Regions from separate parts of the Actinomadura keratinilytica genome, predicted to be linked through region 2. Evidence: riboswitches for the same ligand, from Rfam matches in the RefSeq annotation. Region 2 holds a riboswitch; the other holds the start of a gene.

Region 1 (4,206 bases), on a different contig from region 2:
GCGCATGCGGCTCGACCAGCCAGTTGTAGACGCGGTGCGGGATGAGCGCCGTCCGGGACGCCGCCAGGTACGCCTCCGCCGTGAACAACAGGTCCTCATAGTGCAGCCGCTCGGCGAAACGCAGCCCGTGCCCCTCCAGGAAGGCGCGCCGGTAGAGCTTGTTGGTGGCGAGGGTGTCGTACAGCAGGTCCGGGTTGTCGCGCAGCGCGCCGTAGACCGCCGTCCTCCGGTAGAGCCACGGGTACCAGGGCCGCTCCCGGCCGCGCACCCGGCCCGTGTGGACGCGCGTGCACAGCCCGGAGACCAGGTCGGCGCCGGTGTCCTCGGCCGCGGTCAGCAGGTTGAGGCAGGCGTGCGGGTCCAGGACGTCGTCGCTGTCGAGGAACATCACGTACCGGCCGCGCGCCCGCGCCACCCCCGCGTTGCGCGGACGGCCGCACCCGCCGGAGTTGACCGGCAGCCGCACCGCCCGCACCCGCCCCGGATGCTCGGCGGCCAGCCGTTCGGCCACCGGCCCGGTCTCGTCGGCGCTCCCGTCGTCCACGACCACGACCTCGACGGCGCCCAGCGACTGCCTCAGCGCCGAACCGACCGCCCGGGGCAGCCGGCCCGCGTCGTTGTAGGCGATCACGACCACGCTCACGTCAGGGCCGTGCGGGACGTGCCCGTGCGGCCCTGCCCTCATGGACGTGTCCTCCCCCCGTCCCTGCTCGCGTGCCGGATACCTTTCCGGCCACCGCAACGACGGAGTAGAAGACACCACAAAAAAAGTGAATGATTGCGGCATTCAGGACGACAAAGGGCGCCCGGCATACGCCGGACGCCCTCGTCCACCGGACGTCAGTCGGCGTCGTAGTCCGGGTACCCGTACCCGGCGACGAGCGACTTGGACCGCACCCGCTTCTCCACGGCGTCGTTGGTGTTGCCCTCGACGGTGGTGATGGTGCCGTCCCCGTTGTCCTTGACGACCAGGCCGACGTGGTCGATACCGCTGATGCCGCCGTCGGGCCCGTTCTGCCAGTCGAAGAACACCACGGCCCCGGGCTTGGCCTTGTGCCCCCAGCGCCCCTTCTTGGCGAACCACCTGGCGTGCTGGACGGTGTAGGCGTCCCACCCCATGTCCTTGACACCGAGCTGCGCGCCCACCCAGGACACGAACATGTTGCACCACTCGGCGCCGTTGTAGTCGTCCACGCTGAAACCGCCGTCGCGCTCGGCCGTCATCTTCGCGTTGGGCGTCGACACGAACCAGTCGTGGTACTTGGTCTGCCGGCCGGGCCCCTCCTTGACGCCGACCTGCTCCAGGGCCAGGCGGATCGCCTCGGACGGCTCGACCTTGCGGATCGGCACCGCGTATCCCTCGGGCTTGTCACCGATGGAGACGGCCTTGTGCGCCTTCTCCACCTGCACCTGGGCGACGGTCCCCTTGTCCTGGGGCTGCCCCTCGGCGGAAGGGCCGATCAGCGCGAAGCCGACGGCCCCGGCCAGCACCGTCCCCACGGCGACCCCCACACCCAGGCGAGCCTCGAGGGAATGAGAAGCGGTTCGATCGGGCATGCAGAGAACTCCTTGTCTCCCATGACGCCTACCGGGTTAGCTGACGGATTCGGGCATGGAAGAGCCCTACGGCGCGCATCGTCGGCACGCCGATTCACCCCTGGGCCTGATCGGCCCGACGTGGGTTCCCGGCTCCGGTCCTCGCATCAGGCGCCGGACACGGATTCGGCCACGGCCGCCGCTGCCCACAGCGGCCGCTCACTGGTCTGAACTCGAAAGGGGGGCGCGTCCTCGCGCGCCACGGCCGCGCCCCGGGTCCCTCCCCGGGCCACGACAGGCCACGACGCATGGCGCGCGTCGCGGGATTCGGTCCGACGTTATCAGATCCCCACGCCAGAGCAAAAAAGGTAAAGCCGCTCTGACCTGCGACAACATCAAAACCGATCCCCTGTGGTCACAGGGTGCACACCTGTCGCGTCAGTGCCGTGATCCTGGCCGCCGCGGTGGCGTAGGACGTCCCCGCCGGCTGCAGCGTGAGAACCGCCACGACGTACCGCTCCCCCGGCCCCACGAGCCCGGTCGTATGCAGGACCGGCCGCCCCAGCCCCAGGTCCCCCGGCACCACCCCGGACGTCCCCTGCCCGAAGCCCGACCAGCCCTGCTTGACCGCCCACGGCTTCGACACCGCCCGCGGAATCCCGAAGTACTGGTCGTAGCCGTCCGTCCCCCGCCGGGTGGCCCTGCGCAGCTCCCGCAGCACGACATCGCGGTGCCGGGGCCGCGCCTTCTCCAGCAGATACCGGTACGCCTTCACCACGTCCGCGGCGCTGAGCGCGGTGTACCCCCAGAACCCGGGCTTGTCCGCGGGCGGCGGCCTGGTGTCGGTGAGCCCCATCCGGCGCGCCATCCGCTCGACGATCGCCCCGCGCCCACCGCGCCTCCACAACGCCGTCGCCGCCGCGTCGTCACTGGACCGCAGCATCAACCCCAGCCGCGGATCGACGTCCCGGCTCCGCTCCAGATGATCGAGCGCGATGAGGATCTTCACCACCGACGCCGACCGGAACACCTGGTGCGGCCGGTACTGCCGCACCGTCCTGCCGCTCTCCCGGTCGAACACCACGTACCCGACCCGCGTCCCCCGAGGCACCTTCGGCGTCGGGACCGCCTTCCGCGTCTCGGGAGTCACACTGGGAGCCGGCTCCACCGCACTGCTGCTCACCGCCCCCGGGACCCGCTCCGTCTCCCGGCCACACCCACAGAGCGCCCCGGCCACAACCACCAGAGCCACCCCGCCCCGGCCCGCCCGAGCCCAGGCTCCCGCTATCTCGGTACGCATGACCCCGCAGACTGCGCTACAGTAATCACGCCTGCTGCGGCAGGCGCCGGGACGTAGCGCAGTTTGGCAGCGCACTTGACTGGGGGTCAAGGGGTCGTGGGTTCAAATCCCGCCGTCCCGACAGGTCAGAGGCCGGTTCCGATCATTCGGAACCGGCCTTTCGTCGTCCGTACGGCCAGGATGTACAGCTACGGCCCCGTACCCGGTGGTCCCCAAGTGGTCCCCATCAGCGCCCACCAGCCGCCTCAGCGCGCCCCTGGCGGCCTCCCTCAGCACCTGGGCATAGACCTCCCCCGTGATGCCGATCTGGCCACGCCGAAGAATCTGCATCGCCTCACGCGGATGGACGTCCAGCGCGGCCCAGCAGCGAACCGCACGTGCGCCGCACGCCATGAACCTTGATCAACCGCACCCCCGCACGCTCGGCCCCCCCTTTGAAGCTGCGGTTGACGTTCCGCAGCCCGATCAGACGCCCCATCCGCGTCGTGAAGATCAGCCCCCTTGCCCGTCCAGCGCTCCCCACGCGCCGTGCACTCGCTTTCCTGACGCTTCTGCCGGATGCGCAGTGCGGCGAAAGTTCACTACGACGGGTATCTGTCGAGGATCGCGCGTGACCTGAAGACACCGTCCCCCCAACTCGCGCGAGCCGTCGACTCTGCACTCGGTGCGGAGGGCCGGCTTGCAGCTCTCCGCACCGTTGGTGAGGAGCGCTCGCTGGAACCGGGTACCCGGGAGGAGGATGAGGACGAGATGGAACGGCGCACTCTCCTACAGGCGCTCGCGGCACTCGGTCTGCCCGCGTCTCCGATCTCCGAAGCCCTCCGGAACATCCGGATCAGCGTCCACCGCACCGTCGGCGGCGGAGAGGACGGTCACATCGACGAGTGGGACGAGATCGTCGTCGAGTACGGTCACCTGTACGTGCCGACACCTCCGCGTCGCCTGCTGCTCGACCTGGCGAGCGACCTGGTGACCGTCCAGCAGATCATCAAGCGCAAGCAGCAGGAGGACGCCCGGAGGAACCGAGCCCACAGCACGTCCGCGCCCTGGAGCCGCGTCGCCGCCGAACTCTGCGCGCTCATGGCCAAGACGCTCAGCAACCTCGGGCGACCGCGCGAGGCCCGCGAATGGTGGAGGACCGCGCAGAGCGCCGCTGAGGCGTCCGGTGACACAGATCTCGCCCTGTGGATCGCGGGGGGACGACTGGCGCATGGGCTCTATGAGCGCCGCCCCGCCGCCGTCCTCCTCGCCAGGGCGGACAAGGTGCTCGAACGTGTCTCGGATGCCCCGTCCCGCGGCCTCCTGCACGTCCGGGGGGTGCGCGCACAGCTGCTGGCGCCGGCGGGAGATGCCGACGAGGCGACGGCGGA
Region 2 (4,206 bases):
CTGCGGTGCGACGGCCAGGTCGCGGTGTCGGTCGCCGACCAGGGCGGCCCGGGCGTGCCCGTCCCGGCGGACGCGTCCGAGTGGGCCGAGACCGGGCGCGGCCTGCGGACCCTCGCCCTGCTGGCCGACACCTGGGGCTGGCACGGCAACGCCGAGGGCCGCACCGTGACCGCAGTCTTCACCGAGGAGAAGGCCGCGTGAACGGCGGACTGGCGGCTCAGCACGGCAGGCTCCAGGACCGGGTCGACTCGGTGATGCTGATCGCGATGCGGGCCGACGTCCGCGCGATCCACACGGTCGCGGGCGACGGCCGGGCGGACTGGCAGACCCGCACCTTCGTGCGCGAGGCGCGGCGGCTGACACTCGGCTGCGCGGCCGGGCTGAGCGCCGTCCTGGACAGGCACCGGCCGGGCACGGACCCGTACGGCCACGAGGTCTGCCGGGCCTGCGGCACGTCCGCCTGCTCGACGCTCAAGGCCATCGCGGACGTCTTCGCAGCATATGCGGTCCGTCCGGCGGCCGTGGACCGCGCGGAGGCGTGGCGGCGGGCGGACGCGTACCTGGGGTCGCGCGGGGTGCCGCTGGTCATCGAGGAGTTCGCCGAGGGATTCGTCGCCCGGCCCGTCCCCGGCGGCAACGGCCTGCTGGTCGTCGACCGGGCCACCGGGGCGCTCACCCGCTGGCCGGACCTGCCCACCGCCGAATTGGTCGAGCGCTACCGCCATTACCTGCGCGGCGCGCCGTAGGCCGTCGGCTCCCCGTCCCGCGCCGGGTCAGGAGATGCGGTTGGCGCCCGCGTAGTCGGAGCGGTCCGACAGCTTGGAGATCTTGACGACGTCGCCGGTCTGCGGGGCGTGCAGGTACTTGCCGCCGCTCAGGTAGATCCCCATGTGGTGCAGGTCGCTGCCGAAGTAGACCAGGTCGCCCGAGCGCAGTTCGCTGCGGTCGACCTTGCGGCCCAGCTCGTAGAGGGCGCCGGTGTAGTGCGGCAGGCCCTTCTTGCCGACCTGCGCGTACGCCCACACCACCAGGCCCGAGCAGTCGAAGCTGTTCGGGCCGGCCGCGGCCCACACGTACGGGCTGCCGAGCTTGGAGTAGGCCTTGCGCGCCATCTTGGCGGGCAGCCCGGAGCCCTTGATGGTGGCCGTCAGGCCGGTCCGGGGGTCCCTGGCCTTGGTCGTGGTGAGCTTGTCGAGCCGCTTTTCGACCTCCTCGACCTTGGCCTTGGCGGCGCTGCGGGCGGTCTGCGCCTGGGCGGCGGCGCGCTGCACCTGCGCCGTCTTCGCGGCGGCCTCGCGCTTCGCCTGGTCGGCCCGGTCGATCTGCGCCTGCAGGCGTCCCAGCGCGGCGGTCTGGTTCTGCACCAGGTAGGCCGACGCCGACAGGGTCCTGGCGTCGCCGGAGGAGAAGAACAGCGTGTCGGGGCCGCCGCTCATGTAGTTGGCGGCGGCGAGCTTGCCGAGCTGGGCGCGGGCGGGGGCGGCCTGCCGCTCCAGCGCGGCGGCGGTCCGGGCGGCGGCGCGTTCGGCGCGCCGGGCCCTGCCCAGTTCGACGCGCGTCTTGTTGTACTGCTCGGTGAGCTTCTCGGCTTCGGTGTTCAGCGCGTCCAGCTGCTTGCGCAGTTCGCTCTCGCTGGGGCGGCCGGGGTCGGCGAGGCGCGGCGCGGCGGGCGGGGCGGTCGCGGCGGCGGGGGCGACGGCCCAGCCGAGGGCGACGGAGGCCGCGGCGGCCGCGGTGAGGGCGGACACGGCGACACGCCGTGGACGGTGACCGGGGGGCAAGGTCGTGCACTCCTCTCCTCATCCGCCTACCGGGTTAGCTGACGGGTTCGGGCCGGGAGTTCGCCCTACGACGCGGGCGCGCGTCACCGCGGTGACGGTGCGACCTGCGTCGATTCACCCCGAGTCCCGGGGGCGGCGGCGCCCCGGGATGTGGTTCCCCGGCTCCCCGCGAGGGGATTCGGCGGTCCGGCCGCAGCCCGCGCAGTGGTCCGGCGGGCTCCGAGACGGCCGGGTCCGGAGAGAGTACAAATAAACCGCAAAACCCGGCAACCAGGGCATATGGGATAAAGGGCTGCGCGGTTCGCCGGGGCGGTACGGACCGGCAAGTAGAATCGCAGACGGCCGCGGCTCCGCGGCGACTCCCTGCACCTTCACCAGAGCGAGAAGCGCATGCCCATCTCCACCCGCGACGACCTCCGGAACGTCGCGATCGTCGCCCACGTCGACCACGGCAAGACGACGCTGGTCGACGCCATGCTCTGGCAGTCCGGGGCGTTCCGCGCGAACCAGGACGTCAACGAGCGCGTGCTGGACTCCGACGCCCTGGAGCGGGAGAAGGGCATCACGATCCTGGCCAAGAACACCGCCGTCCGGCACGGCGGGCTCACCATCAACATCATCGACACCCCCGGCCACGCCGACTTCGGCGGCGAGGTCGAGCGCGGCCTGTCCATGGTGGACGGGGTGGTGCTGCTGGTGGACGCCAGCGAGGGCCCGCTGCCGCAGACCCGGTTCGTGCTGCGCAAGGCCCTGGAGGCCCGGCTGCCGGTCATCCTGGTGATCAACAAGACCGACCGGCCGGACGCCCGCATCGCCGAGGTCGTCGACGAGACCTACGAGCTGTTCATGGACCTCGGCGCCGACGACGAGCAGATCGAGTTCCCCATCGTCTACGCCTCCGGCCGCGCCGGCCGGGCGTCCCTGCAGGCCCCCGGCAACGGCGAGCTGCCCGACTCGCCCGACCTGGAACCGCTCTTCCAGGTGATCAGGGACACCGTGCCGGCGCCGTCCTACGACCCCGACAGCCCGCTGCAGGCGCACGTCACCAACCTGGACGCCTCCAGCTACCTCGGCCGCATCGCGCTGTGCCGGGTGCACGCAGGCACCATCAAGAAGGGCCAGCAGGTCGCCTGGTGCCGCCGCGACGGCAGCGTCGAGCGGGTGCGGGTCAGCGAGCTGCTGATGACCGAGGCGCTGGAGCGCAAGCCCGCCGAGGAGGCCGGGCCCGGCGACATCATCGCCATCGCCGGCATCCCCGACATCATGATCGGCGAGACCATCGCCGACCCGGACGACCCGCGCCCGCTGCCGCTGATCACCGTGGACGAGCCCGCGATCTCCATGACGATCGGCACCAACACCGGGCCGCTGGCCGGCCGGGAGAAGGGCACCAAGGTCACCGCCCGGCTGGTCAAGGACCGCCTGGACCGCGAGCTGGTCGGCAACGTGTCCATCCGGGTGCTGCCCACCGACCGCCCCGACGCCTGGGAGGTGCAGGGCCGCGGCGAGCTGGCCCTGGCCATCCTGGTGGAGAACATGCGCCGCGAGGGCTATGAGCTGACCGTCGGCAAGCCCCAGGTCGTCGCCAAGGAGATCGACGGCAAGAAGCACGAGCCCGTCGAGCGGCTCACCGTCGACATCCCCGAGGAGCACCTGGGCGCCGTCACCCAGCTGCTGGCCGTCCGCAAGGGCCGCATGGAGCAGATGACCAACCACGGCACCGGCTGGATCCGGCTGGAGTTCCTGGTCCCGGCGCGCGGCCTGATCGGGTTCCGCACCGAGTTCCTCACCGAGACCCGCGGCACCGGCATCGCCCACCACGTCTTCGAGGGCTACGAGCCGTGGTTCGGCGAGCTGCGCACCCGCCCCACCGGCTCGCTGGTCGCCGACCGCTCCGGCGCCGCCACCGCCTACGCCCTCATCAACCTGCAGGAGCGCGGCACCTTCTTCGTCGGCCCGGGCACCGAGGTCTACGAGGGCATGATCGTCGGTGAGAACTCCCGCGCCGATGACATGGACGTCAACATCTGCAAGGAGAAGCAGAAGACCAACATCCGCTCGTCCACCGCCGAGGCGACGGAGACGCTGACGCCCCCGCGCCCGCTGAGCCTGGAGCAGGCCCTGGAGTTCATCCGCGAGGACGAGTGCGTCGAGGTCACCCCGTCCGCCGTGCGCCTGCGCAAGGTCGTCCTGGACGCCAAGGAGCGCGAACGCATCCGCGCCCGCACCAAGCGCAACGCCTGACCCGCGCCGCCGCGCCGGTCAGACCTGCCGCGTGGCGTACCGGAGCCCGGCTCCACCCTGGCCCACGCCCCCCTGCGAGTGGGCGGGGTGCGTGCGCCTTTGACGCAGCTCGCATGCGTGTTGACACGGCATGACGGTGCGGCTGCACCCGGCGGGAGATCTGTACCGGTGCGGCGGTGGC

The links. A riboswitch is a leader RNA that binds a small molecule or an ion and turns the genes downstream of it on or off. The one in region 2 is predicted to bind cyclic di-AMP.
Region 1: another riboswitch for cyclic di-AMP. It lies ahead of ABD879_RS16815 (CHAP domain-containing protein); the one in region 2 lies ahead of ABD879_RS20075 (C40 family peptidase).

Annotation. Positions count from the first base shown of each region.
Region 1 covers NZ_BAABDO010000048.1:2,363-6,568, reverse strand. The annotation lists gene ABD879_RS16820 (bifunctional glycosyltransferase/CDP-glycerol:glycerophosphate glycerophosphotransferase) at 1-643, opposite strand, end outside; gene ABD879_RS16815 (CHAP domain-containing protein) at 841-1,512, opposite strand; cyclic di-AMP (ydaO/yuaA leader) riboswitch at 1,569-1,720, opposite strand; gene ABD879_RS16810 (serine hydrolase) at 1,952-2,686, opposite strand; tRNA gene ABD879_RS16805 (tRNA-Pro) at 2,884-2,957, shown strand; gene ABD879_RS16800 (hypothetical protein) at 3,395-4,206, shown strand, end outside.
Region 2 covers NZ_BAABDO010000065.1:25,877-30,082, reverse strand. The annotation lists gene ABD879_RS20085 (ATP-binding protein) at 1-201, shown strand, start outside; gene ABD879_RS20080 (hypothetical protein) at 198-746, shown strand; gene ABD879_RS20075 (C40 family peptidase) at 774-1,748, opposite strand; cyclic di-AMP (ydaO/yuaA leader) riboswitch at 1,789-1,975, opposite strand; gene typA (translational GTPase TypA) at 2,172-4,025, shown strand.